DNA from 3 places in the Micromonospora sp. NBC_00617 genome. Region 1 is predicted to be linked to each of the others. Evidence: predicted binding sites of a transcription regulator. Region 1 holds the regulator's gene; each other region holds the start of a gene.
The links. The regulator HrcA, encoded in region 1, represses chaperone genes, less so after heat shock. The targets are predictions, from matches to a motif close to GGTTNGCACNCTCNNNNNGAGNGTGCNAACC.
Positions count from the first base shown of each region.

Region 2: a site for HrcA is predicted at 4,481-4,511, ahead of groL (chaperonin GroEL). Genes of this name have one in related genera too.
Region 3: a site for HrcA is predicted at 7,819-7,849, ahead of groES (co-chaperone GroES). Genes of this name have one in related genera too.

Region 1 covers NZ_CP107751.1:62,946-72,458, reverse strand. The annotation lists gene OG505_RS00335 (16S rRNA (uracil(1498)-N(3))-methyltransferase) at 1-384, opposite strand, end outside; gene dnaJ (molecular chaperone DnaJ) at 386-1,531, opposite strand; gene hrcA (heat-inducible transcriptional repressor HrcA) at 1,605-2,627, opposite strand; gene OG505_RS00320 (hypothetical protein) at 2,712-2,855, opposite strand; gene OG505_RS00315 (DUF4870 domain-containing protein) at 2,854-3,492, shown strand; gene hemW (radical SAM family heme chaperone HemW) at 3,528-4,751, opposite strand; gene OG505_RS00305 (enoyl-CoA hydratase-related protein) at 4,771-5,580, shown strand; gene OG505_RS00300 (hypothetical protein) at 5,744-6,604, shown strand; gene OG505_RS00295 (phytanoyl-CoA dioxygenase family protein) at 6,825-7,727, shown strand; gene OG505_RS00290 (ABC transporter permease) at 7,838-8,635, opposite strand; gene OG505_RS00285 (ABC transporter ATP-binding protein) at 8,632-9,513, opposite strand, start outside.
Region 2 covers NZ_CP107751.1:6,335,700-6,345,212, reverse strand. The annotation lists gene OG505_RS29410 (S8 family serine peptidase) at 1-1,297, shown strand, start outside; gene OG505_RS29405 (GNAT family N-acetyltransferase) at 1,347-2,282, shown strand; gene OG505_RS29400 (hypothetical protein) at 2,360-2,605, shown strand; gene groL (chaperonin GroEL) at 2,664-4,286, opposite strand; gene OG505_RS29390 (hypothetical protein) at 4,559-5,716, opposite strand; gene OG505_RS29385 (cold-shock protein) at 5,836-6,039, opposite strand; gene OG505_RS29380 (GNAT family N-acetyltransferase) at 6,346-6,876, shown strand; gene paaN (phenylacetic acid degradation protein PaaN) at 7,048-8,721, opposite strand; gene OG505_RS29370 (GNAT family N-acetyltransferase) at 8,772-9,513, opposite strand, start outside.
Region 3 covers NZ_CP107751.1:6,698,734-6,708,246, forward strand. The annotation lists gene OG505_RS31145 (hypothetical protein) at 1-106, shown strand, start outside; gene OG505_RS31150 (DUF4142 domain-containing protein) at 129-869, opposite strand; gene OG505_RS31155 (DUF1707 domain-containing protein) at 1,038-1,346, opposite strand; gene OG505_RS31160 (ROK family protein) at 1,366-2,547, opposite strand; gene OG505_RS31165 (sugar ABC transporter permease) at 2,570-3,832, opposite strand; gene OG505_RS31170 (ATP-binding cassette domain-containing protein) at 3,829-4,647, opposite strand; gene OG505_RS31175 (sugar ABC transporter substrate-binding protein) at 4,763-5,857, opposite strand; gene ybaK (Cys-tRNA(Pro) deacylase) at 6,037-6,516, opposite strand; gene OG505_RS31185 (THUMP-like domain-containing protein) at 6,527-7,723, opposite strand; gene groES (co-chaperone GroES) at 7,982-8,296, shown strand; gene groL (chaperonin GroEL) at 8,367-9,513, shown strand, end outside.

The DNA.
Region 1 (9,513 bases):
CTTCTGCCGGGCCCGTACGCCCCGGTCGCCGCGCCACTGGGCCACCGAGCGCGACGCCGCCCAGGGCACGATCTCGTCTACCCCGACCTCGGTCATCGCCTGTACGGCCAGCTCGCCCCGGTCACCCTTGGCGATGCCCTGCACGGTGACGATCCGGGGTACGGGCGCGTCCGCGTACTCCCGGGAGGTGACGGTGACCTCCAGGCTGCCCTTGCCGACGGCGGTGACCACGGCGGCGGCCGTGCCACCCCGGCCGTCGGCGAGCAGCAGCTCCTCGCCCACGCGCAACCGCTGCACGGTGGCGGCGTGGTGCCCCTCGGGCCCGTCGAGGGTCAGCGCGTCGCCGGTGGGCAGCGCGTCGACCAGGAAGAGCGGCGCGGACACGTCAGGCGTGGCCGTTGAACGCGTCGCGCATCCGGGAGAAGAAGCCGCCCTGCTTGGTCAGCTCGGCGACCTCCTCACCCCGGGTCTTGGCGAAGTCGCGCAGCATCTTCTCCTGGTCGGGGTCGAGCTTGGTGGGCGTCCGGACGTCGAGGTGCACGTAGAGGTCACCCCTGCCGGTGCCGCGCAGGTGTGGCACACCCCGGGCGCGCAGCCGCAGCGTGCTGGCCGGCTGGGTGCCGGCCTTGACGTCGACGGTCTCCTCGCTGTCCAGCGTCTTGATGGTGAGCCGGGTGCCCAGCGCGGCGGCCGTCATCGGCACGGTGACGCGGCAGTGCAGGTCGTCGCCCTTGCGGGAGTAGACGTCGTGCGGCCGCTCGTGGATCTCCACGTAGAGGTCACCGGCGGTGCCGCCGCCCGGGCCGACCTCGCCCTGCTGGGCCAGCCGGATCCGCATGCCGTCCTCGACACCGGCCGGGATCTTGACGGTGAGTGAGCGGCGGGTGCGCACCCGGCCGTCGCCGGCACAGGTGGGGCAGGGGTGCGGGATGGTCGTGCCATAGCCCTGGCAGACGGTGCACGGCCGGGCGGAGACCACCTGGCCGAGGAAGGTGCGCTGCACCGACTGCACCTCGCCCCGACCGCCGCACGCCTCGCAGGTGGCCAGGTGGGTCCCGGCGGCCGTGCCGGCGCCCGAGCAGGTGGTGCAGAGCACCGCGGTGTCGACGGTGATCGGGGCCTCGACGCCGAACGCCGTCTCGTGCAGGTCCAACTCGAGGCGCAGGATCGCGTCGGCGCCCGGCCGGGTCCGCGGCCGTGGGCCACGGGCGCCACCTGCCGCGCCGCCGAAGAACGCGTCCATGATGTCCTGGAAGCCGACGAACGGGCCGGCTCCACCCGGGCCACCCGGGCCGCCCGCGCCGCCGCCTCCCGGGGCGAGCGGGTCGCCACCCAGGTCGACGATCTGCCGCTTGCGGTCGTCCGAGAGGACCTCGTACGCGGCGTTGATGTCCTTGAACTTATCCTGAGCCTCCGGGTCCGGATTGACGTCCGGGTGGAACTGGCGTGCCAGCTTGCGGTAGGCGCGCTTGATCTCGTCATCGGAGGCTTCCCGGCTGACACCGAGGATGCCGTAGTAGTCCCTGGCCACTGCGTTCCGTGTCCTCATGTTCGTCTCGCGTTACGCCGACCGGCGGCCGCAGCCGGCCGTCGGCCCTGACTGGTCAGTTCTGGGCCAGCAGCTCGCCCACGTAGCGTGCCACGGCGCGCACCGTGGCGATGGTGCCGGGGTAGTCCATGCGGGTGGGGCCCAACACGCCGAGGCCGCCCACGATGGTGGCCCCCGGGCCGTACCCGGTGCTGACCACCGAGGCGGCGCGCAGGTTGTCGAACTCGTTCTCGTCGCCGATCAGGACCCGGGTCGTGCTGGGCTCGGTCTCGCCGATGAGCTTGAGCAGCACGACCTCCTCCTCCAGCGCCTCCAGGATGGGCCGCAGCGAGCCCTGGAAGTCGAGCAGGCCGCCCCGGGTGAGGTTGGCGGTGCCGGCCAGAGCGATGCGTTCCTCGTGCCGCTCGACAAGCGTCTCGAGCAGGACGGTGGACAGGGTGGTCATCGCCGGACGCAGCTCGCCCGGCGCCTCCTCGACCAGCGCCTGCACCAGCGGCGGGGTCTCGGACAGCCGGGCGCCGGCGAGCTTCTCGTTGACGAGCCGGCGCAGGTCGGTGACGTCGTCGGCGGGGACCGGGCCGGGCAGCTCCACCAGCCGCTGCTCGACCCGCCCGGTGTCGGCGATCATGACGAGCATCAGCCGGGTGGTGGAGATCGGCACCAGCTCCAGGTGCCGCACCGAGGAGCGGGCCAGGCTCGGGTACTGCACGACGGCCACCTGCCGGGTGAGCTGGGCGAGCAGGCGTACGGTGCGGTGCACCACGTCGTCGAGATCGACCGCGCCGACGAGGAAGCGCTCGATAGCCCGGCGTTCGGCCGGACTGAGCGGCTTGACCCGGGACAGCCGGTCGACGAAGAGGCGGTAGCCGCGGTCGGTGGGCACCCGGCCGGCGCTGGTGTGCGGCTGCCGGATGTAGCCCTCCTCCTCCAGCACGGCCATGTCGTTGCGGACCGTCGCCGGGGAGACCCCGAGCTGGTGACGCTCGACCAGCGCCTTGCTGCCGACCGGCTCCTGGGTGGAGACGTAGTCCTCGACGATGGCGCGGAGCACGGCGAGCTTGCGGTCGTCCAGACCCATCCTCCGCACCTCCTGTCGCACGTCGGCCGGCAGCCCACCCGGGGCCGACGGCCGTCCTGGCACTCGACTGTAACGAGTGCCAGTCTACGTCGGCGCCCCCGCCAGCGCGATGATCAACGACAGGCCGCCGGTGCGGCCCGCGCCACCCCGCGCGGGCCGATCGGCCCGCGCGATCGGGCGGTCTCGCTCTGGTGCGACGTTGCCGCCGACACCTACCGTGACAGTCATGACTGAACCACCTCGCCCTCCCAGTGCGGGAGACCCCGGCAGTTACCCGCCGGAGCCGACTCCCCCGAGCTCGCCCTTTGCGGCCGAGCCGCCCACCGCACCACTGTCCGGGGCACCCGACCCGGCCGGCTATCCCCCGGCCGGTGGCTATCCGCCGCCCACCGGTGACCAGCCGCCGTCGGGCGGCTACCCTCCGCCAGGTGGCTACCCCCCGCCGGGCGGTTATCCCCCGGGCGGCCCGACTGGCGGCTATCCGACCGGCGGCGCCTTCGGCGGCCCCGGCGGCGGCTACGCCAACAACGAGGACAAGACCTGGGCGCTGGTCGCGCACTTCGGCGGCGCGGCCGGGATGATCATCAGTGGGGGCGTGCTCGGCTGGATCGCCCCGCTGGTGGCGATGCTGGCCCGGGGCAACCAGTCCCCGATGGTCCGGGCGCACGCCGTCGCCGCGCTCAACTTCCAGCTCATCTGGTCGATCGTCGGCCTGGTCGGCTGGGTGCTCTCGTGCATCCTGATCGGCTTCATCGGCGTCGGGGCGGCCATCATCCTCGGTGCCGTGTTCGGCATCCTCGCCGGCATCAAGGCCAACGAGGGCAGCTTCTACCGCTACCCACTCTCGGCCAACCTCGTCAAGTGATCCGGGCCGGCCGCTCCCCCGGCCGGTCCCCCGGATCAGGGCAGCAGGTCGCGCACGACCGCATCCGCGAGCAGCCGGCCGCGCAGGGTGAGCACCGCCCGGCCGGCGGCATAGTCCCCGCCGGCCAGCAGGCCGTCGGCGAGGGCACGCTCGGCGCCGGCCCGGCCGGCCGCGTCGAGCACGGCCAGCGGCAGCCCGCTGGCGAGCCGCAGCCGGAGCATCACGTCCTCCATGTGGGCCTCGTCGACGGTGAGCACCTCGCGGGCCAGGCCGGGTGACGCGCCGGAGGCCAACCGCTGGGCGTACGTCGTGGGGTGCTTGACGTTCCACCAGCGCACCCCGCCGACGTGGCTGTGCGCCCCCGGCCCGAGCCCCCACCAGTCCGCGCCGGTCCAGTAGAGCAGGTTGTGCCGGCACCGGGCGGCGTCGGTGCGCGCCCAGTTGGACACCTCGTACCAGGACAGGCCGGCCGCGTCGAGGGCGGCCTCCGCGGCCAGGTAGCGGTCCGCGGCGACGTCGTCGCTGGGGTACGCCAGCTCGCCGCGCCGCATCCGGGCGGCGAGCCGGGTGCCGTCCTCGACGATGAGGGCGTACGCGCTGACGTGGTCCACCCCGGCGGCGACGACCTGCTCCAGCGTGGCGGCGAAGTCCTCGGCCCGCTCGCCCGGCGTGCCGTAGATCAGGTCCAGGTTGACGTGCTCGAACCCGGCGTCGCGGGCCTCCAGGGCGGCGGCGGTGGCCCGACCGGCGCTGTGTTTGCGGTCCAGGATCGCCAGCACCCCCGGGGAGGCGGACTGCATGCCCAGCGAGATCCGGTTGTAGCCGGCCTTCCGCAGCCGCCGCAACGACTCCGGGCTGACCGACTCCGGGTTGGCCTCGGTGGTCACCTCGACGTCGGCGGCGAGTCCCCAGGTGCGGTCGATGCCGTCGAGGATGCGGGCCAGGTCGTCGGCGGGAAGCAGGGTGGGGGTGCCGCCGCCGACGAAGACCGTGTCGACCCGCGGTGGCGGGCTGTCGCCGAGCACCCGGGCGGCGAGCGTCAGCTCGGCCAGCACGGTGTCGGCGTACTCCTCGCGGCTGGCGCCCCCGCCCAGCTCGGCGGCTGTGTAGGTGTTGAAGTCGCAGTAGCCGCAGCGGCTGGCGCAGAACGGAACGTGGACGTACACGCCGAAGCCGCGCGCGCCGACCGCCGAGGTGGCGGTGGCGGGCAGCGATCCGTCGACGGGCACGGTCTCACCATCTGGAAGGACGCCGGGCATGGCCACTAGTGTGCCCGGCATGACCTCTCCCGACGTCCTCGTGCGGGTCGCCACGGCCCGTGGGGTGACCACCCTCACCCTGGACAGCCCGCACAACCGCAACGCGCTCTCCACCGCCCTGATGACCCAGTTGCTGGCCGGGCTGGCCGACGCGGTGGCCGACGACGCGGTCCGGGTGATCGTGCTCGACCACACGGGCCCGGTCTTCTGCTCCGGCGCGGACCTGAAGGAGACCGCCGCGGCGTACGCCAGCGGGACGGTGCCGGCCGGGATGCTGGGCGACGTGCTGGCGGCGCTCTGGGACTGCCCGAAGCCGGTGCTGGCCCGGGTGGCCGGGCCGGCCCGGGCCGGCGGGCTGGGCCTGATCGCGGCCGCCGACCTGGCGGTCTGCGCCGACGAGGCGACGTTCGCCTTCACCGAGGTGCGGATCGGGGTGATCCCGGCGGTGATCTCGGCGACCGTGCTGCCCCGGCTGCATCCGCGTGCCGCCGCCGAGCTGTACCTGACCGGGGACACCTTCGACGGCCGACGGGCCGCCGAGATCGGCCTGGTCACGGCCTCCGTGCCGGCGGACGGGCTGGACGACGCGGTGCGGCGCTACTGCGACTCGCTGGTGCGCGGCGCTCCCGGCGCGCTGGCCGGCGCGAAGGAGCTGCTGCGCCGGCCGGGCACCGCCGAGCTGCGGGCTGACCTGACGCGGCTGTCCGCCCTCTCGACCGGGTACTTCCTCTCCGACGAGGGGCGCGAGGGGGTCCTGGCCTTCCGGGAGAAGAGATTAACTCGATGGGTGGCCGCTCTGGACGGTGGTTCCGCTGATCATGGCGGGTAGGACCGGGACGGGCACCAGGCGGTCGCGGCGGCGCGGCAGGTGAGTTCGGCCCCGGAGCGGGAACGTCCCGATCGGTACGCGGCGGCAGCGCGGACCCCGAACCGGTCGGACGACCCGGACGACGCCGACGGGGACGTACGCTTGTCGAACTGTCGTTCAGGAGGTGTGGGTGCGAACTCGGACAGCCGTGGCGGGTGGAATGGTGCTCATCCTCGTCGCCGTGATCGCGATCTGGCTCGTCGTCCGGCAGGTCGGGGATCAACTGCGACTGCCGCGGGCGGGACGGACCTGCACGGTCCAGGCCGACGGCCGGGTCGCGCTGGACGTCGAGCAGATGGCCAACGCGGCGACCATCGCGGCGATCGGCGCCCAGCGCGGGATGCCGGAGCGGGCCGTGGTGATCGCGCTGGCCACCGCCTACCAGGAGTCGGGTCTGCACAACCTCCCCGACGGCGACCGGGACTCGGTCGGCCTGTTCCAGCAGCGCCCGAGTCAGGGCTGGGGCACGTCGGCGCAGATCCGCGACCCCCGCTACGCGGCCAACAGGTTCTACGCCGCGCTGAAGAAGGTGCGCGGCTGGGAGAAGATGCGGGTCACCGATGCCGCCCAGCGGGTGCAGCGCTCGGCGTTCCCCGAGGCGTACCAGAAGTGGGCCGACGACTCCGAGGTGCTCAGCAGGGCCCTGCTCGGCGATGTCACCGGCGCGGTGGCCTGCACGGTGGGGCGTACCCCGGTGATGCACGGCGCGGCGGCGACCGCCCAACTGACCCGCAACCTGGTGCTGGACTGGGGCGTGTCGAGCGCCGACCCGGCCAGCCAGACCGGGCTGGCGGTGACGGCGGACGACCAGCGCGACGGTTGGCGGTACGCGCACTGGCTGGTCTCGCACGCCCAGGACCACGGGGTGAAGCGGGTCCGCTTCGGCGACCTGGAATGGACCGCCCGCAACGGCACCTGGGGCCGGGTCACCGGCGAGCAGGGCCCCGCGGGTCAGGTGGTGGCCGAGGTCTTCGCCGACGGCTGACGGCCCGGATCTCTTAACCGGCAGTCACCGCACAATCGGGCACCACGCCACACATAACCTAATTCACCACAGAGATATCACTGTGCGCAGCAGGACCACTGCAGATGGTCTGGCCCGGGTCCGCCCGCGCCGTACGCCCTCCCCGATGTCTGGACAGTCGCGTTACGATCGGCGGCCTGTGCCAGAAATGGTTTCACCTCATGGGGAGGGGTACGACGCGGTGTTCGATTACGGCGACCGGACCGGCTACGAACCGATCAGCGACACTGACCGCAAGGAGTTCCACGAGCAGGGGTTCCTCCTGCTGCGTAACGTCCTGACGGAGGACCACCGGGCGGCGCTGGAGGCGGCGGTCGACCGCGTCTACGCGGAGGAGCAGGCCAAGGGCACCACCAAGAAGGACGGCACCCTGCACCTGCTGGGCTTCCTGGAGCGCGACGAGCTCTTCGGTGAGCTGCTGACCCACCCGATCGCCTTCCCGTACATGTGGGGGCTGGCCGGCTGGAACATCTACACCCACCACAACCACCTGGACGTCACCCCGCCGGCCGCCGAGCCGGAGAAGCCCTACTGGGGTTGGCACCAGGACGGGTACCGGCAGAACTCCGACCCGGAGACGATGGACCCGAACCTGCCCCGGCCGATGTTCTCGCTGAAGGTCGCGTACGTGCTGTCCGACCTCTCCGAGACCGGCCGCGGCGCCACCAAGGTCATCCCGGGCAGCCACCTGAAGAACTCGCTGCCCCGGCCGGCGGACCTCACCGTGCAGAACCCCGACCCGGAGGGCACGGTGGAGATCACCGCCAACCCGGGCGACGCCTTCATCTTCGACCGCCGGCAGTGGCACTCGCGGTCGACGAACCTGTCGACCATCACCCGCAAGATGCTCTTCGTCGGCTACACCTACCGGTGGATCCGCCCGCTGGACGAGCTGCACCCCGACGTGAACGGCGAGTGGTACCGCAACCGCACGCCCGTGCAGCGCCAGCTGATCGGTGAGGGCACCCACACCGCCAACTACTGGGGCATCAACTGGGACGGGTACGTCGACGACGAGATCCCGCTGCGCAAGGAGCTCAAGGAACGCGGTCTGCTCGACCGCAACATCCCCTGGCTCCGCTGATCTGACAACAGGAACGGCTGACGACGGCCGGGCCGCAGGGGTTGTCCCCTGCCGCCCGGTCGTCGTCGTCTCGGGCCGGCGTTGCTCGGGCGGGTACCGCGCCCGGTCGGTCAGGTGACGTCGCGGCGCATCGGGACGAGTACGGCGATCGCCGAGGCGGTCAGCGCGTACGCGGCGAGCAGGAGGGCACCGGTCACCGGTGGGAGCAGGTGAACGGCCCCGCTGCCGAGTTCTGCGGACATCGCGTCGGCGAGGTAGGTGAAATCGGTGAGCGCGGCGGTGGCTCCGCCGGGCAGGACCGGGTACAGCGTGTTGGCCCCGGGGATCATCATGAGCACCGGCTCCCCCACGTAGAGGTAGCCGGTCACGACACACAGCGCCGCGATCTGGTGGTGGATAAGTGCACCGACCCCCGCCCCGACAAGCAGGTAGACCGCCATCGCCGCGGCGATACGGCCGAGCAGCGCCAGCACCGTGGTGACCGGCAGACCGAGTGAGACGCCGCGGGCGGCGGCGACAGCGAGCAGCGCCACCGCGGCAGTGCCCGCGAGGACGACCCCGTAGGCGAGGCCGAGGGCCGCGTAGGTGGCGAGCTTCGCGGCGAGCACCCGCCCACGGCGCGGCGCGAACAGGAACGTGACGGCGGCGGTGCGGTGTCGATACTCGGACGTGACGACGAAGGCACCGGCGGCTGCCGGCACGAACGCGGTGTAGCCGAGCATGCCGAGGATCGCGCGGAGGCCGGCCTCGGTGTCCAGGCCCGGCATCGGGGGGTCGAAATTTTCCGGGCCCGCCAGCGCCATGGCGCCGAACAGGCCGCCACCCAGCACCGCGGCGGTGAGGAGCAGTCCACCCCACATCCGGGTGGCCAGCAACCGACGGAACTCCGCTCTGATCACCAGGTTCATCGGGTGGCCGCCTCGTCTCTGGTGAGGTGGAAAAAGAGGTGTTCCAAGCTGGCGCTCTCGACGACCAACTCGTGCACCCGCAGGCGGCGAGCAGCGGCACGGTCGGCGATGCCCGGCGCGTCCAGCCCACGCACCCGCAGCCGGTCGGGCCCGATGGCTTCGACGTCCGGGATGGCGCCGCCATCGGTGGGGCCTGCCGTCAGGGCGGCAGTGAGGGCGTCGGCGTCGGGTGAGGTGACCAGCACGGCGGGCGGGCCGGCGAGCCGGGAGCATGGCCCGGCGGCGACGAGTTCGCCGCGCCGGATCACCACGATGTCGTCCACGAGCTGCTGGATTTCGCCGAGCGCGTGACTGGAGATCAGGACGGTGCGACCCCGCTCGGCCAACTCGCGCAGGAAACCGCGCAGCCACGACATGCCCTCCGGATCCAAGCCGTTGCCGGGTTCGTCCAGCAGCAGTACGCGGGGATCGCCGAGCAGCGCGGTGGCAAGGTTGAGCCGCTGCCGCATGCCGGTGGAGAAGCCGCGAGTCCGACGATCGGCCGCCTCGGTGAGGCCGAGCAGGTCGAGCAGGTCGGTGACCCGGCTGTCCGGATGTCCGCCCATCGCGGCGTACACACGCAGGTGGTCGCGGGCGGTGTGGCCGGGGTGGAACGCGGTGGCGTCGAACACCGCACCGACGGTGCGCGACGGCCGAGGCAGTCGGCGGTACGGCTGCCCACCGATCGTGGCGGTGCCGCTGGTGGGCGCCACCAGCCCGGTCATCATGCGCATGGTGGTGGTCTTGCCGGCGCCGTTCGGGCCGAGGAAGCCGGTGACCACACCGGGCTCCACGGTGAAACTCAGATCCCGCACGGCGGTGACGTCGCCGAAGCGCTT
Region 2 (9,513 bases), 940 kb from region 1:
GGAGCGGCTGCTGGTGGTGCTGCGCGAGCAGGCCGACCTGGGCGGCATCCCGGCCGGCGCTCCCGGGCAGGCCGGACGGGACGCCCGGGCGGCGGAGGTCTACCGGCGGCTGGTGACGACCGCCGACCGCAGTCAGACCGACCTGCGCCGCACGGCGGGGCGGCTACGACTCGATCCGGTGCCGTACTACCTGGTCAACGCGGTCGAGGTGGATGGCGGCCCGGCCGTACGGGCCTGGCTCGCGCGGCGACCCGAGGTGGCTCGGGTGCTCCTCAGCCAGCGCCTGCGGCCTCTGCCGGCCCCGGCAGGGCAGAGCCGGGGCACCGCGCCGGCGCCGACCGGCCCGGAGTGGAACATCCTTCAGCTCGGCGCGGACCGCGTCTGGTCCCAGCTGGGGGTGACCGGCAAGGGGATCGTGGTCGGCAGCTCCGATTCCGGCGTGGACGGCGGCCATCCGGCGCTGCGGGCCGGGTTCCGGGGCGGGGACGACTCCTGGTACGACCCGTGGGACGGCACCCGGACGCCGAACGACCAGGGCGGGCACGGCACCCACACGACGGGCAGCGCGGTCGGGCGGGACGGCATCGGGGTGGCGCCGGACGCACAGTGGGTGGGCTGCGTCAATCTGGACCGCAATCTGGGCAGCCCGGGGCACTACCTGGACTGCCTCCAGTTCATGCTGGCGCCCTTTCCGGCCGGCGGTGATCCGTTCACCGACGGCCGGCCGGAGCGCGCCCCGCAGGTGCTGACCAACTCGTGGGGCTGCCCGGCGATCGAGGGCTGCGACCGGGAGGCACTGCTTCCGGCCACCACGGCGCTGGACGCCGCCGGGATCTTCGTGGTCGCCGCGGCCGGCAACACCGGTCCGTGGTGCGCGTCGATCGACGACCCGCCCGCTCCGTACGCGAACGTGCTGACCGTCGGCGCGGTGGACGCGCAGCGGCGGGTGGCCGAGTTCTCCTCACGCGGGCCGGTGCCGGGTGGCACCGGCAAACCGGACGTGCTGGCGCCCGGGGTGGGCGTGGTGTCGGCCATGCCCGGCGGCGGGTACGCGGCGCTGGACGGCACGTCGATGGCGACCCCGCAGGTGGCGGGAGTGGTCGCGCTCATGTGGTCGGCGAACCCGGCGCTGATCGGGGACCTGACCAGGACCCGGCAGATCCTGCGGGACACCGCGACGCCGGCCGAGCCGACGTACCGTTCCGACAACCCCACCGACGCCTGCGGCGGCCCGGCGAACGTCACGGGCGCCGGCCAGGTCGACGCGTACGCAGCCGTTCGCGCCGCCCGGGGGTGAACGAGGGCGGGGCTGGTCACCGCCACCAGGTGATCTAGGGTCGGCGACCATGGACGCCGAGATCACCGTCGCTGAACTGAGCCCCGACCTCGCGCCCACCGTGGCGCGGTTCTGCGCGCAGGCGCTCGACCTGCCCGAGGACGCCGCCGAGGCGGCCGCCATCGTGGACGTGCTATGGACCCGGGCCGCTGCCGACTGCGCGGTGGTCGGGCTGGGCGCGTACCGGGGGAACGACCTGGTCGGGGTGCTGCTCTGCTCGGTGTCACAGACCGAGGTGGGCATCGGGCACGTGGACCTGGTCGCGGTGCTCCCCGACCAGCGCCGCCGGGGGGTGGGCCGCGCGCTGCTGTCGCGCGCCGAGCAGACACTCGGCCAGCGCGGCGTCACCGAGGTGCTGCTGGCCGGGAATCCGCCGTACTACGCCTGGCCGGGCATCGACGTGCGGTACACGCCGGCGGTGTGCGCCGCCCTGGCGCTCGGCTACCACCAGGACCGGACCGCCTGGAACATGACCGCGGACCTGTCGTACGACGAGTCACCGGCCCTGCGGTCCACCCAGGCCGCGGAGCAACGGCTGGCTGGGCAGGGCGTCACGGTACGCCGGGCGGAGCCCGCGGACCTGCCGGCGCTGGCCGCGTTCGCCCGGTCCACCTTCGGTGGCGCCTGGGACGGCGAGCTGGCCGGGTCGGTGGGCCGCGCCGGGGCCGGCTGCCACCTGGCGGAGCGGACCGGCGAGGTGCTGGGCTTCGCCGCCTACGGGTCGTCCCGGCCGAGCTGGTTCGGGCCGATGGGCACCGCGCCCTCCGCCGAGGGTTCGGGCATCGGTGGGGTGCTGCTGCGACGCTGCCTGCGTGACCAGCGCGCGGCGGGGGTGGACCGGGCGCAGATCGGCTGGGTGGGGCCGGTGCCGTTCTACTCGGGCAGCGCGGGTGCCCGGATCGAGCGGGTCTTCTTCCTGTACCGGCGGACCCTACCGGTGACGTGAGAGGGCAAATGGGACATGAATCCATTCGCCCGCATGGGCCATCGACGCCCCCTACCGTTTCGGTAGAGGAGGCAGCCATGACCACGGATGACGACCAGACCGAGGACGGCCCGCCGATCACCTGGAAACCGGTCGGCGAACTGCCCGGCCAACTCCCGTTCGACCGGCTCGACTACGGCGACGCCGAGCAACTGGCCGAGATGACCACCGACGGCGAACCGCTGGCCGAGGAACCGCAGGAGATGGTGGACGCGCCGATCCAGCTGCTCCCGCCGTACGACCGGGCCCAGAAGCGCCGCAACCAGCGCACGCTGCCCACCTGACGACGAACGGGGCGGACCGCGTCAGCGGCCCGCCCCGTCCGGTGTGTCGGAACTGGACTCAGAAGTCCATGTCCCCGCCACCCGGGCCAGCCGGGGCAGCCGGGGTCTTCTCCGGCTTGTCCGCGACGACGGCCTCGGTGGTGAGGAACAGCGCGGCGATCGACGACGCGTTCTGCAGCGCCGAACGGGTCACCTTGGCCGGGTCGATGATGCCCGCGGCCAGCAGGTCGACGTACTCGCCGTTGGCGGCGTTGAGGCCGTGACCCGCTTCGAGGTTACGGACCTTCTCCACCACGACGCCGCCCTCAAGGCCGGCGTTGACGGCGATCTGCCGCAGCGGGGCGTCCAGCGCCACCTTGACGATGTTGGCACCGGTCGCCTCGTCGCCGACCAGGTCCAGCTTGTCGAAGGCGGTCTTGCCGGCCTGCACCAGCGCGACGCCACCACCCGGGACGATGCCCTCCTCGACGGCCGCCTTCGCGTTGCGAACGGCGTCCTCGATGCGGTGCTTGCGCTCCTTGAGCTCGACCTCGGTGGCCGCGCCGACCTTGATCACCGCAACGCCGCCGGCCAGCTTGGCCAGCCGCTCCTGCAGCTTCTCGCGGTCGTAGTCGGAGTCGCTCTTGTCGATCTCGGCCCGGATCTGGTTGACCCGCCCCTGGATCTGCTCGGCGTCACCGGCACCGTCGACGATGGTGGTCTCGTCCTTGGTCACCACGACCTTGCGGGCACGGCCCAGCATGTCGACGCCGACGGCGTCCAGCTTGAGGCCGACCTCCTCGCTGATGACCTGGCCACCGGTGAGGATGGCGATGTCGGCGAGCATGGCCTTGCGGCGGTCACCGAAGCCCGGCGCCTTGACGGCGACCGACTTGAAGGTGCCCCGGACCTTGTTGACGACCAGGGTGGCCAGGGCCTCGCCCTCGATGTCCTCGGCGATGATCAGCAGCGGCTTGCCCGACTGCATGACCTTCTCCAGGATCGGGAGCAGGTCCTTGACCGACGAGATCTTGCTGTTGACGATCAGGAGGTAGGGGTCGTCGAAGACGGCCTCCATGCGCTCCGGGTCGGTCATGAAGTAGGCCGAGATGTAGCCCTTGTCGAAGCGCATACCCTCGGTGAGCTCCAGCTCCAGCCCGAAGGTGTTGCTCTCCTCGACGGTGATGACGCCTTCCTTGCCGACCTTGTCCATCGCCTCGGCGATGATCTCGCCGACGCTGGTGTCACCAGCGGAGATGGAGGCGGTGGAGGCGATCTGCTCCTTGGTCTCGACGTCCTTGGCGAGCTTGGAAAGCTCCTCCGAGACGCTCGCGACCGCGGCCTCGATGCCCCGCTTCAGGGCCATCGGGTTGGCGCCGGCGGCCACGTTGCGCAGGCCCTCGCGAACCAGGGCCTGGGCCAGGACGGTCGCCGTCGTCGTGCCGTCACCGGCGACGTCGTCGGTCTTCTTGGCGACCTCCTTGACCAGCTCGGCGCCGATCTTCTCGTACGGGTCCTCGAGCTCGATCTCCTTGGCGATGCTCACACCATCGTTGGTGATGGTGGGGGCACCCCACTTCTTCTCGAGCACGACGTTGCGGCCCTTGGGGCCGAGGGTCACCTTTACGGCGTCGGCGAGCTGGTTCATGCCCCGCTCGAGGCCGCGGCGCGCCTCTTCGTCGAACGCGATCATCTTGGCCATACGGCGTTGTCCTCCTGGACACTCACGGGCCACCCGAGATGTGTCCCCCGGATGGGCCGCCTGGTGTACGCACCTTGGGACGTCGCCACCTGGCGACGACGACGTCCTTCGGCCGGGCCGGATAGCCCGCGACGACCGGCCATGTGCCGCCCCGGCGTCTCCACGCCCGGGCAACCTGGCCCCACCGTCCCGACCATTGGCACTCACGGTATGCGAGTGCCAATGACTTGTTTAGCACTCTCACCTGCCGAGTGCAAGCACGATGGACCCGTTCAGCCGAGTTCCGCAGCCAGTGCGGCCCCGTTCACCGGCGCCTCATGGGCCCGTTGCTCGGCGTACGTGATCAGCAGACCGATCAACTGGGCGAGGTGGGCCGGCAGCGCCAGCACGGCCGTGACACCGATCACCGCCACCACTCCGACCGCGGTGCCCGGGGACGCGAACGGGTCCGCACCGATCCCGGTGGTGCCCACCGACTCCAGGACGCCCGGAACCACGGTGCCGACGATCACAGCCCCGCCCACCAGGGCGACCCGGCCGAGCAGCAGCCCGAGCCGGGCGTGGAACATCCCGAACGACCGGCCGATCGGGTTCTGCCGCTCGAACAGGTAGACCGGACCGGCCAGGCTCAACGCGAACGCCAGATAGATGCCCGGCAGGACGCAGAAGCAGACGCCGACACCGATGAGCACGCTGACCAGCAACGTCCAACCCCACAGGCCGAGCGCGCGGCGCAGGCCGTACCGCAACGCCGCATCGAGGCTGGCGGGCCGGCCGGTCGCCTGCTGGGTGATCACCCAACTGCCGGCGGCCCACCCCACCGCCTGCACCAGACCGATCAGCAGGCTGCCGCCGACCAGCACGGCGACGAGGGTTGCCAGGGTGGCGGCGAAGTTGTCCGGCAGCCCGGCCGCCGGATCCATCTCGGCCTGCGCCTCCCAGCCGGGCGACGGGTCCATACCCAGCGAGATGACCGAGAGCACCGCGGCCGGCAGGACCTGCGTGAGCAGCATGATCGGCACCAACTGCCGCCAGCCCCGGCGCAGCGCGCCCCCGCACCGCTCGAACCAGGCCCCGACGCCGGCGCCGGGCGGAGTGACCAGGGCGTCGTTCGGATCGAACCCGTGACCCGGCGGGTACCAGCCGACCGGCGCCCCCGGATACCACGGCTGCCCACCGTAGGGGCCCACCCCGGGCGGGTAGCCGCCGGTCGGCGGATAGGCCCAGCCCTGCGGCGGGGCACCGGCCGGACCCCAACCCGGCGGCGGCCCGGCCGGCGGACCCCAGCCGCCCGTCGCGGGGTCCCAACCGGGCGGCGGCCCGGCCGGTGACGCGCCCGGGGCCGCGCCGGAGATGGGTGAGGTGGGGTCGGACGGGCCCGGCTCACCCGGCCCGGAGGGCGTGGTGGGTGGGGGCGACTGGTCGGTCATGAACCCTCCTCAGCATCGGCTGGAACGGCTCACGATCTTCCCGGGTGGGCGTCCGCACCGCCAGCCCGACCCGTCAGCCGATCGGGGGCGATCCGCGTGCGAGGAGGTCGGGAATTCGCTCAGGCGATGACGCGTACGTGTTCCGCCTGCGGGCCCTTCTGCCCCTGGGCGATCTCGAACTCCACCCGCTGGCCGTCGTCCAGCGCCTTGTAGCCGTCCATCTCGATCGCGGAGAAGTGAACGAACACGTCCTGACCGCCGTCGACGGCGATGAAGCCGTAGCCCTTTTCGGCGTTGAACCACTTCACGGAACCCTGTGCCACGGTGCACTTCCCTCACTCTTGCGCAGCGTTGCCTGCCCCGGGCGCGCGGCACGGCCGGACGCCCTCGGACCACCGCCTCAGCAATCGACGACGGCCGCTGAAAGGGTGACCGAAATCGCACGCTACACGAGGAGTGACGGCCGCGCACGACCCCAAATCGGGCGTATTCCCGGCCGACCCGACCGGGTCCCGGGCCGAACCGGAACGGGCCCCGGACCGACCGGTCCCGGGGGGCCACCGGCTCGCCGTCCGGCGGGGCGGGGCACGCCCCGAAGCAGCTCCCGCCCCTGTGGTAGGCATGCAGACATGACCACCGATATCGGTTCAGCCGCCGTTCGGCAGGCCGAGATCCACCGGGTCCGGCCGGAGGACGCCGCGCGGATGCGGGCACTGCGCCTGGAGATGCTCGCCGACGCGCCCTTGGCCTTCCTGGAGACCCTGGCCGACGCGGCGGCCCGACCGCACCGCGAGTTCGCCGCGCGGGTGGCGTACACGTCGACCGGCCCCCACAACGCGCAGTTCGTCGCGGACCCGGGTGGCCGTCTGGTCGGGCACGCTGGCGGCACGGTCGCTCCGAACGAGCCGGGCCTGACCGTCATCTACGCCGTGTACATCACGCCGGCCTGGCGGGGCAGCGGGCTGCTCGGCGAGCTGATCGACGGGGTGGCCGCCTGGTCGCGGGCCTGCGGCCGGCCGGAGCTGCTGCTGGAGGTCGTGGTGGGCAACGACCGCGCCTACCGGGCCTACCAGCGGCTGGGCTTCACCGACACCGGCGTGCGGGTCCCCCACCCCACGATCCCCGCGCTGAACGAACTACAAATGCGCCGCCCCGCGTAAACAAGAGAACCCTTCCCAGGGCAAGACCACGGAGATGTCCCTAAAGCCGGACGCTTAAACGACAGCCGTACCCACGTGAGGGTTTCCGGGGCAGCCCGCCCCGCGCAGGGATCAAGCCTGACCGCCCGGAGCGGGGCGGGCTGCCCCGGAAACCCCAACCGCAACCAAAGATCAGACGTGCCGCCGCGACTGCACGATCCGGAACCGGTTGGCCACGTACGCCCCGTCGGTCAGCGCCGAGTTGGCCGCCGCGTTCGCCCCACTGCCGTGGAAGTCGGAGAACGCCGCCGACTGGTTGACGAAGACCCCGCCGGTGAGGTTGCAGGACAGGTGCACCCCGACCTCGACCGCCACCGCCTCGGTGGCGTCCAGCACCGCCTCGTCGGTGGAGTAGACCCCGGCGGTCAGCGCGCCCTTCTCCCCGACCGTCCGACGCAGCAGTTCCAGGCTGTGGGCGGTGGAGTCGGTGGCGATGGCGAACGAGATCGGCCCGAACCACTCCCGGCCGTACGTCTCGGCGTCGTCCGCGCGCAGCTTCACGATCGTCGGAGTACGCACCACCGCGTCGGCGTACGCCGGGTGGGCCACGGCCCGTGACTCCAGCACCGGCTCACCCACCTTGGTGACCTCGGCCAGCCGCTCCAGCACCCCGTCGTTGACGATGGCGCCGGTCAGCTCGACGCCCCGGGCCGGGTCGGCGGTCAGCTTGCCAACCGCCGCGGCGATACCGCCGGCCACCTCGTCGAAGCTCTTGTGGCCCTGGTCGGTCTCGATGCCACCGGCGGGGATGAGGATGTTCTGCGAGGTGGTGCACATCTGCCCGCTGTAGAGGGTCAGCGTGAAGCCGAGGTTGCGGCACATGCCGGCGAAGTCGTCGGTGGAGTCGATGACCACCGTGTTCAGCCCGGCCTTCTCGGTGTAGACCGACGCCTGCCGGGCGTACGTCTCCAGCCAGTCGCCGTACTCCGTGGAGCCGGTGAAGTCGACGATCTTGACGGACCGGTGCAGGGCCAGGTCGCTGGCGAGCTTCTCACCGGGTGCCTCGGCCGCCAGCAGGATCAGGTTCGGGTCGAAGCCGGCCTCGGCGAGCACCTCCCGGGCGTACTTCACCGTGACGGCCAGGGGCAGCACCGCGCGCGGGTGCGGCTTCACGATCACCGGGTTGCCGGTGACCAGCGAGGCGAACAGCCCAGGGTACGAGTTCCAGGTCGGGAAGGTGTTGCAGCCGATCACCAGCGCCACCCCACGCGGGACCACGTGGAAGGTCTTGGTCATCCGCAGCGGGTCACCCTTACCGGCGGCCTTCTCCCAGCCGGCCGTGCCGGGGTGCCGGGTCATCTCGGCGTACGCGTACGCCAGCGCCTCCAGGGCCCGGTCCAGCGCGTGCGCGCCGCCGGCCTGGAAGGCCATCACGAACGCCTGCCCGCTGGTGAACTGCACCGCGTTCGCCAGCTCGAAGATGTGCTTGTGCAGCCGGTCCAGGATCTCCAGGCAGACGCCCACGCGGGCCTGCGCGCCGGCGTCGCGCCAGGCCGGCAGCGCGGCGGAGGCGGCGGCGATCAGCTCGTCGGTGCCGGCGTGCGGGTAACGCACCGCCAGCTCGACACCGAACGGGCTCGTCTCGGTGGCGATCCGCTCGCCGGTGCCCGGCTGGTCGAGCGGAAAATCACCACCGAGGTACGCCTCATAGGCGGCCTTGCCGTCGGCGGCGGCGGTCTCGCCGTACACGCGAGGGCTGGGGGACTCGGGATAGGCGGACCAGTAGCCCCGCTCCGTGATCGCGGTCAGCGCACGGTTGAGGGTGTCGGCGTGCCTGTCGTACAGGGGATGCGGGGTCTCCGTCATGCCAGCCATCATGCCTGAGTCCGGTCCGCGAGCAGTAGCGCCGATACCCGTCAGAGGGTGAGCTGCCAGTTGTTCCAGGCGTCCACCGGGCGGAAGCCGAGCTGCTCGTTGATCGCCACCATGTAGCTGTTGCTGGCGGCGTTCCAGGTGTCGATGACGCGTACCGCCGGCTCGTGGGTGAGCAGGTGGTGCAGGTTCTCCGCCTTGGCGATCAGGCCCAGGCGATGCCCACGGTGGGCCGGGTCGACGATGGTGATCTGCTGGAAGGCGTGCCAGTCGGCGGAGGCGCCCACGTCGAGCAGTGTCCAGGCGACCAGTCGACCGGACGCTTCGTGCCGCATCCCGAGGTGGTAGCGCCGCCGGCCCCGGGCGTCCAACGCGCGCTCGTTGCCCCGGATGCGCTCGGCGTCCACCTGCTCCGGTTCCCACTGCACGTCGCCCATGGGCGCATCCATCAACAGCCGGCTGTCCAGGTAGGCGACGTCCGCCACGTACTCCTGCGGCGTGGTGCCCTGCCAGCAAACCGACCGGTAGCCCTCGGCCCGCGGCTTGGCCTCGGCGAGCGCCGCCCGCAGGGCGACCCGGTCGATGTCGGCGATCTCCAGCCGGCGACGCACCTCGGCCAGGGCGGACTGCGCGCCGGTCGAGGCGGCGAACGCGTCGCCCGCGCCGGAACGGGCCGCACCGCCCGGCAGCGCGCGGACGGTCATCGCGACCACCCGCTTGCGGCCGTGCTCCCGCAGCAGGCGCACCCCGTACTCGTGCAGCGCCCGGCCGACGCCGCGCCGCCGC
Region 3 (9,513 bases), 570 kb from region 1:
GGTCATCTCCAAGTGGCGCAGCAGCCCGCGTCCGCTGCCCGATCCACCCGCCCTGCTGGTGGCCCGCGCCCCGCACTCCTGGGACTTCACCCAGGTGGACCGCTGACGGGGGCCACCAGACGGGTGGTTCAGCTGCGGCGCAGCATCCGGTAGGTGGCGATCCCGCCGGTGCCGAGCGCGGCGAGGAAGACCAGCCAGATGACGGTGCTGCTGACCCCCACCTGCGGGCCGGTGTTCGCCGCGGCGGCGGCCAGCAGCCCGTCCTGGCCGGGGGCGGGCAGCGCCGCCGGGGGCAGCTCCGGCCAGCGGACCAGCCCGGTGCTCTCCAGCATCTGCATGTGGTGCATCACGAATCCGTTGGCGTCTTCGCAGAGTTTGCGGACGGTCGCGTCGCGGGTGCTGGCCCGGACCGCGCCGATCACCGGGAAGATCTTGCCGTGAGCCACCCGGAGCCGAGTGACGAAGATCTGGTCGAACCGGGCGCCGGAGGCCTTCTGCATCTCGGCCAGCCAGCCCTTCTGCTCGGCGGTCGGCTCGGTGGGGATGGTCGCGCCGAGCTTGTTGGCGGCGTCCACGACGAGCTGGTCGAGCTTCTGGTGCTCGTTGGCGATGCCCGCACCGATTTCCCGGACCTTCGCCGACTGCCCCTTCTCGGCGGCCATCTGGCCGGCCGGCATTTCCCACAGCCCGGCCAACCGCACACCGTTGAGCAGTGTCATGTCGGCGGCGTTGAGCTGCTGCCCGCCGGCGGGGGCGGCGATGGCCACTCCGGGCAGGACACCGACCCCCGCGATGATCGCGATGAGCAACATCGCCGCGCGGTGCATCCGGTTGCCCGGCCGACGACGGGCGGATCTGAGCGGTGCCATGTCTGCGGTGCCTCCTCGGTCCCGACCGAAACGCGTCTGGACCGGGCAGCCGCATCCTGCCGACCGCCCGTCCGCCCACTGGTACGGACTGATCGCCCGATCAGTTCATCCGTACGCCCCGCGGAAATGTGTGCGGTGGACGAGCCGGAGCCCTCCGCGCGGCGCGGATCAGCGGGTGACGGCGAGGAAGCCGCCGAGCAGCAGCAGGGTGAGCGCGGCGACGGCGAAGAGCACCAGCAGCTCCCGGCGGCCGTGCTCGATCGGGTCACCGCCGCCGGCCATCGCGGCGGCGGGGTCGGGCAGGGCCGGCAGGTCCCGGGTCAGCGCGGCCAGGTCGCCGAGGGTACGGGAGGTCCACACCGCGCCGGCCCGCTCGTCGAACTCGTCCAGCGTGAGCCGGCCCTCGGTGGTGTGCCGGTGCAGCTCGGCGACCACCCGGTGGCGGTCGTCGTCGGAGGCGCGCAGCTCGACATCCACGCCGGACAGGGTACGCGGATCAGCCCACGTCGAGGGGGTCGGCGAGGAGCCGTTCGAAGGCCAGTTCGGCGGCGCCGATCAGGGGCGCGTCCTCGCCCAGTGTGGGGGTGCGCAGCCGGACGTGTTCCAGGCAGGCGCCGAGGGCGTTGGAGTTGAGTCGACTGCGGATCTGGGCGGCCGCGGCGAGGTAGAGGTCGCGCATGGTGCCGCCGAAGATGACCATCTCGGGGTTGAAGACGTTGACCAGGTTGGCCACCCCGAAGCCGAGCCAGTCACCCGCCTGGCGTACCGCCGTCTGGGCGCGGGCGTCCCCCCGGTCGGCGGCGTCGAAGACGGCCAGCAGCGCGTCGCGGCCTCGGGCGTCGGATCGTCCGGCCGCGCGCAGCAGGCCGTGCTCGCCGATCTCGGTCTCCCAGCAGCCCCGGGCGCCACACTCGCAGGGCATGCCGTCGCGGACCACCTTCATGTGGCCGACCTCGCCGCCGTACCCGCCGTGTCCGGTGAGCCGGCGCCCCCCGGCGATGATGCCGGCGCCGACGCCAACGTCGCCGTACAGGTAGATGACGTTGTCGCAGCCGGCCGCGACCCCCCGGGCGTGCTCGGCGAACGCCGCCACGTCGGCCACATTGCCGACCGTGACCGGCACGTCGAGGCCCAGTTCGGCGCCGAGCGCGGCGCCGATCGGCTCGTCCACCCAACCCGTGGTGGGGCCGAGCCGGACCAGGCCGTCCTCGCGGCGGACCATCCCGCAGACCGCGACGCCGGTGCCGACGCAGATCGCGTCGGCGGGCACCGCCTGCTGCATCTCCTTGACCGCACCGGCGAGCAGCGGCGCGGTCTCGGCGGCCAGCAGTCCGCGTGGTCGGTCCAGCTCCCGGCGGTCCAGCACCGCGCCGCCCAGGCCGACCCGGGCGGCGCGCAGCCGGTCCACCTCGACGGAGTACGCGTACGCGTACACCCGGGCCGACTCGGGCCGGACGACAATGGACGGTCGTCCGGCCCGGCCGGTCTCCTTCGGCGTTCCCTCGCTGACCAGCCCGACGCCGGCCAGGTCGGCGGTGAGCGCGCCGATGGTGCTCCGGTTCAGCCCCAGCGCGGTGGTGAGTTCGGCCCGGGTGGTCGCCCCGTGGACGTGCACGTGCCGCAGCAGGGCCCCGAGGTTCTGCCTCCGGACCTCCTCCTGGCTGGGTGCCGGGCGCATGCTGGTGCTACCTTCCGCGCGGTCAGCGGGTGCCGGTGGCTGCCGCGCGGCGGCGGGAGAGCGCGTCGACGCTGGCGGCGAGCAGCAGCACGACGCCGGTGACCACGTACTTGACTCCCGCGCTATACCCCATCAGGCCCATTCCGTTTTCGATGACCGCGACCACCGCGCCGCCGAGGATGGCGTCGAGGACGCGGCCCTTGCCGCCGAAGAGGCTGGTGCCGCCGATGACGGCCGCGCCGACCGCGTAGAGCAGTACGTTACTGCCCCCCGTGTTCGGGTCGACCGAGTTGGCCCGGCTGGCCGCCACGATGCCTCCGACGGCTGCCATCGACGAGCAGATCATGAAGACCGAGATCCGGATGCGGTCGACGCCGATGCCGGCCCGGCGGGCCGCTTCCCGGTTGCCGCCCACGGCGTAGATGTGCCGGCCGTAGCTGGTGCGTTGGAGTACGAAGGTCCAGACGACCAGCAGCACCGCGATGACCGGCACCACGATCGGCACGCCCTTGAGCGAGCTGATCAGGACGTTGCGGCTGCGCTCCAGGTTGAGGACGTACACGGCCGTGCCGAGGATGATGGCGAGCCCGGCGATCCGGAGCGCCACCACGGCGATCGGGTCGGTGATCAGGCCGCGGGCCACCCGGTTGCGGTGACGCAGCAGCTGCACCGCCGCGTAGCCGACGACCGCGAGGATGGCGAACGCCCAGCCCAGGGCGGGGGTGAGGTTGCGGTTGGCGATGGCGACAAGCGTGTTGTCGCGTACGGAGATGTTGGTGCCTTCCTTCACCAGCAGCAGCACGATGCCCTGGAAGGCGAGGAAGCCGGCGAGGGTGACCACGAAGGACGGGATACCGACCTTCGCGACGAGCATGCCGAGGCTGGTGCCGATGACCAGGCCGGTGGCGATCGCGGCGAGCACGGCGACCCACCAGGGGTAGCCGAGCACGGTGACCACGTTGGCCAGCACCGCCGCGCAGACGCCGCTGGCGAATCCGGCGGAGAGGTCGATCTCGCCGAGCAGCAGCACGAAGACCAGACCCATCGCGATGAGCGTGACCGCGGCGCCCTGGGTGAAGAGGTTGGCGAAGTTGCCGGCCGACAGGAACGACGACGGCCGCATGACCGCGAACACGGTGCAGAGCACGATCAGACCGAGCACGGCCGGCAATGCGCCGACGTCGCCACCGCGTACCCGACTGAGGTAGTTGCGGGCGTGCCTGGCGACGGTCGGCGGCGGTGTGACGGCCGCCGGGCCGTCCTTGCGCACGGCGGTGGTGGTCATCGGACGCCTCCTGAGATCGAGTCGGCCGGCTGCGGGCCGTCGCCGTTGCCGCCCGGGTCGGTGGCGAGGCCGAGCCCGCCCGAGCGCCCGGCGGTGATCAGCTCAACCACCTGGGCGTGAGTGATGTCGGTGGTCTTCACCTGGGCGACCATCTGGCCGAGGTACAGCGCGGCGATCCGGTCGGAGACGGCGAAGACGTCGTTCATGTTGTGCGAGATGAGAACCACGGCCAGGCCGTTGTCGGCGAGGCGACGGACCAGTTCGAGGACCTGGGCGGTCTGTGCCACACCGAGCGCCGCGGTCGGCTCGTCCAGGATGACGAGCTTGCTGTTCCACAGCACCGCCTTGGCGATGGCCACGGTCTGGCGCTGACCGCCGGAGAGGCTGGACACGTGCTGGCGAAGCGAGGTGACGGTACGGATGGAGAGCCCCGCCAGAGTCTCGGCGGCGAGCTGTTCCATGCTCGGCTCGTCCAGGACGATGCCGCTGTGCTTCTCCCGGCCGAGGAACATGTTCTGCACGATGTCCAGGTTGTCGCAGAGCGCGAGGTCCTGGTAGACGACCTCGATGCCGAGGGCGGCGGCGTCGCGGGGACTGCCGATGTGCACCTGTTCGCCGTTGAACAGGACCTCACCCGCGTCGGTGGGGTAGATACCGCTGATGCACTTCACCAGGGTCGACTTGCCGGCGCCGTTGTCGCCGACCAGAGCGGTCACTTCGCCCGGGTGGACGGTCAGGGCGACGTCGCGGAGCACCTGGACGGGACCGAAGCTCTTGTCGATCCCGCGGAGCTCCAGCAGGGGGGTCGCGGACACGGGGGTCTCCTTCTTAAGGGAGGGTCGGGGCCCGTCCGGCGGGCGCCGCCCGGCACGGGAGGTGTGCTCCCGTGCCGGGCGGCGGTGGTCGTCCCGGCGGGTACTGCGGCGTCGGTCAGCTGATGCCGGCTTCGGTGCAGGCCTTGGCGTACGCCGCGGTGCAGACCTCTTCCTTGGTCACGTAGCCGTCGGCGATGACGTCCTTGATGTTGTCCTTGTAGATGGCCTTCGGGGTGAGCAGCACCGACGGGACGTCGCGGCCACCCTCCGGGTCCTTCACCGTCTGGCCGGTGTCCTTCTTCTCGCCCTTGGCGAGCGCGATGGCCAGGTCGGAGGCGGCCTTCGCCTCTTCGCGGACGGCCTTGTAGACGGTCATGCACTGGTCACCGGCGAGGATGTTCTGCAGGCCCTCGGTGCTGGCGTCCTGGCCGGTCACCGGCACCTTGCCGTTGAGCTTGTTCTTCTTCAGGATCGAGATGGCCGCGTTGCCGAGACCGTCGTTGGCGGCCAGCACGCCGTCGATCCTGCCGTTGGCCTTGGTGAGCTGCTGCTCGAAGATCGTCGCGGCCTGCGTGTTGTCCCACTCCGGCACGGAGTCCTCGGGGCCCTTGACGTACTCCTTGGCGTCGAACTTCGGCTTGAGCACCGAGTCGTAGCCGGCCTTGAACAGGGTGGCGTTGTTGTCGGTGGGGGAGCCGTTCAGGTACGCCACGACCGGGTTCTTGGCGTTCTTCTCGGTGAGGCACTTGGCCAGACCCTCGCCCTGGAGCTTGCCGACGGTCTCGTTGTCGAAGCTGACGTAGTACTGGGCGGAGCCGCCGAGGGTGAGCCGGTCGTAGTCGATGGTGGCGACGCCCTGCGACTTGGCCTTGTCGAGCACGGCCTTGCCGGTGCCGGAGTCCAGGTTGACGATCATCAGGGCGGTGACGCCGCTGGTGATCATCTGGTCGGCGATGGTCTGGAAGGCGCTCTTGTCGTTCTGGGCGTTCTGGATGTCGTACTTGACGTTGGCGGCCTTGAACGCCTCTTCCAGGAACCTGCGGTCCGCGGTCTCCCACCGGGCGGAGGACTTGCTGTCCGGCAGGATGACGCCGATCTTGGGGGTCTTGGTGGAGCTGGGCTTGTCGGAGCCGGAGTCGTCGCCGCAGGCGGTCAAACCGCCGGTCGCGAGCAGGCCCACGGCGGCGATGGTGAGGATCCCCTTACGCATGTGCAGGGTCCTTTCGGAGGTGGGGGAGGTGTTGTTTTGTTGCGTCCGGCAACGTATTGCGCGTCACACTGGTCCCACAAGACCGCGCAGGTGCCAAGTTTGTTGGAAGCGATAACAATTCAGCAACGCGACTGTTACTCCCCGCGTATCCCACGGGAGAGTCGACGTAACGAGAGCCGTCAGCGGGTCTGCAACGGCGCGGTGCGGGCGTCGGTGAGCGCCACCAGGTCCGCCGCGGCCAGTTCGAGTTGCAGACCGCGTCGACCAGCCGAGACGTAGATCGTCGGCAGATCCAGCGCGGATTCGTCCAGCACGGTGGGCAGGCGCCGGCGCTGCCCGAGCGGGCTGATCCCGCCGCGCACGTAGCCGGTGGCCCGCTCGGCGACCGACCGGTCGGCCATCGCCGCCCGCTTGCCGCCCACCGCCGCCGCGAGCGCCTTGAAGTCCAGCTCGCCGGTGACCGGGACGACAGCCACGGTCAGAGCGCCGTCGACCTCGGTCACCAGCGACTTGAACACCCGCTCGGGTGCCACACCGAGCGCCTCGGCGACCAGCGCGCCGTAGTTCGGCGCGTCCGGGGAGACCCGGTACGGATGGGTGCGATACGCGATCTGACGCTTGGCCAGCAGCGCCGTCGCCGGAGTGCCCTGTCCCGCCACACCGACGACGCTAGTGGACCGGTTGGCCGACCAACACGGTCGGTGCCCCGGCGGTCCGGGTGAGCACCAGGCTCGCCGCCTGGTCGCCGGCCAGCCGCAGATCCCGCCGCAACTGCTCCGGGGTGAGCGCGGAGCCCCGCTTGAGGATCTCCACCCGGCCCACCCGCCGCTCGCGCAGCAACGCCCGCAGGCGCTTGAGAGAGAACGGCAGCACGTCGGTGATCTCCAAACAGCGCGCGTACGGGGTGCGGGTCGGCCGGTCGGCGTAGAGGTAGGCGATGCTCGGGTCGCCCAGCGTGGCGTCCAGCTGGTCGGCCAGCTCGGCGACGAGATGTGCGCGGACCACCGCCGGGTCCGGGTCGTACAGGTAGCGGCGCGGTGGCCCGACCGACGCCTCGGCGGCACCCGAGCCGGTGAGCTGGTGACGGTGGGTCTCGGCGCCCCGCTGGCGGTACAGGGTGGCGCGGCGGGGCACCTCCGCCAGCTCGCCACACCAGAGCGCGGCCTCGACCAGGTCGCCGTCCACGCCGACCCACTCCGCCTCCGCGCCGGCCGGGATGAGCGCGTGGTCCAGTCCCGGCGCCACCTTCACCACCGTGCGCGGCACCCGCTCCGCCAGCCCGGTGACGAAGTCCCACGGCGGCGAGTAGGCACGCGGGTCGAAGATCCGCCGACCGGTGCCGCTCGTGCGTCGGGCCGGGTCGCAGAAGACCCCGTCGACCCGGGAGACGTCGAACGCGGTGGCGTCGCCGCACTCGACCGTGAACAGCTCGGCCAGCCCCGCGGCGGCGGCGTTGGCGGCGGCCATCGCGGCGGTCACCGGGTCGGCCTCCACTGCGTACACCCGGATGCCGGCGCGGGCGGCGGCGAGCGCGTCGGCGCCGAGGCCGCAGCCGAGGTCGGCCAGCGTGCGTACGCCGGCCGCGCGCAGGCGCTCGGCGCGGCGCTCGGCGACGACCCGGCGGGTGGCCTGCTCCAGCCCGGCCCGGGTGAGGAACATCCCGGCGGCGACCGGGCCGAACTTGCCGACGGCCCGGTGGCGCAGCTCGGCCTGGGTGAGCGCCGCCGCGGCCAGCGCGGGCGGCACCCCCGCGGCACGCAGGGCCGACGCCGCCGCCAGTGGATCACCGCCGGCCAGCCCGGCCGCCGCCGTGAGCGCGGCCAACCCCTCGGGGGTACGCAGCGCCGCCAGCTGTTCGAGATCCACCCGGCCATTCTCCCGGCCGAGCCGGAAATGCCGGCTGGCGGGGCGCGACGCGCTGGCACTCTCCTTGACGGAGTGCTAGCCACGGAATAACCTGCGATTAGCACTCTCACCCTGAGGGTGCCAGCTTCCGGGTCTCGCGACCCGGGTGCGCACGCCAGGCGGACCGGCACCCGCGACGACGGCCCCGCCCGGTGGCATGAGGCAATTGACGCTGGTCAGCCCCGCTGGCCAGCAACGAAACCAGTACCCCAGGAGGGTATGCCCGTGACTACCGCGACCAAGGTTGCGATCAAGCCGCTCGAGGACCGCATCGTGGTCCAGGCGAACGAGGCTGAGACCACCACGGCGTCGGGCATCGTGATCCCCGACACCGCCAAGGAGAAGCCGCAGGAGGGCACCGTCCTCGCTGTGGGCCCGGGGCGCGTCGACGACAACGGCAACCGGGTTCCGGTTGACGTGCAGGTCGGCGACACCGTCCTCTACTCGAAGTACGGCGGCACCGAGGTCAAGTACGCCGGCGAGGAGTACCTGGTGCTCTCCGCCCGCGACGTCCTCGCGGTCATCGAGAAGTAAGCAACCGATCAGTGTCGCTGCCCCGGTCCGGCTCGCCGGGCCGGGGCAGCGTCGCTTCGAAGGGACATTCATGGCGAAGATCCTGAGCTTCTCGGACGACGCCCGGCACCTGCTGGAGCATGGTGTCAACGCCCTCGCAGACGCGGTCAAGGTCACCCTCGGCCCGCGCGGGCGCAACGTCGTCCTGGACAAGAAATTCGGTGCGCCGACGATCACCAACGATGGTGTGACCATCGCCAAGGAGATCGAGCTCACCAACCCCTACGAGAACCTCGGCGCGCAGCTGGTCAAGGAGGTGGCGACCAAGACCAACGACGTCGCCGGCGACGGGACCACCACCGCGACCGTGCTGGCGCAGGCGATGGTCCGTGAGGGCCTGCGCAACGTGACCGCCGGCACCAACCCGGCAGGCATCAAGCGGGGCATCGACGCGGCGGCCGCCAAGGTCTCCGAGGCACTGCTCGGCCGGGCCGTCGAGGTCGCCGACAAGAAGTCGATCGCGAACGTGGCGACGATCTCCGCGCAGGACGCCACCATCGGCGAGTTGATCGCCGAGGCGATGGAGCGGGTCGGCCGCGACGGTGTCATCACCGTCGAGGAGGGCTCGATGCTCACCACCGAGCTGGACGTGACCGAGGGTCTCCAGTTCGACAAGGGCTTCATCTCGCCGAACTTCGTCACCGACCTGGAGGGTCAGGAGTCCGTCCTGGAGGACGCGTACATCCTGGTCACCACCCAGAAGATCTCGGCGATCGAGGAGCTGCTGCCGCTGCTGGAGAAGGTCCTGCAGAACAGCAAGCCCCTGCTGATCATCGCCGAGGACGTGGACGGTCAGGCGCTCTCCACCCTGGTGGTCAACTCGCTGCGCAAGACCCTCAAGGTCTGCGCGGTCAAGGCCCCGGGCTTCGGCGACCGGCGCAAGGCCATGCTCCAGGACATCGCGATCTCCACCGGCGCCGAGCTGGTCGCCCCGGAGCTGGGCTACAAGCTCGACCAGGTCGGCCTGGAGGTGCTCGGCAGCGCCCGGCGCGTCGTGGTCGACAAGGAGAACACCACGATCGTCGACGGTGGCGGCCAGAAGGCCGATGTCGACGACCGGGTCTCGCAGATCCGCAAGGAGATCGAGGCCTCCGACTCCGACTGGGACCGGGAGAAGCTGGCCGAGCGGCTGGCGAAGCTCTCCGGCGGCATCGCCGTGATCAAGGTGGGTGCGGCGA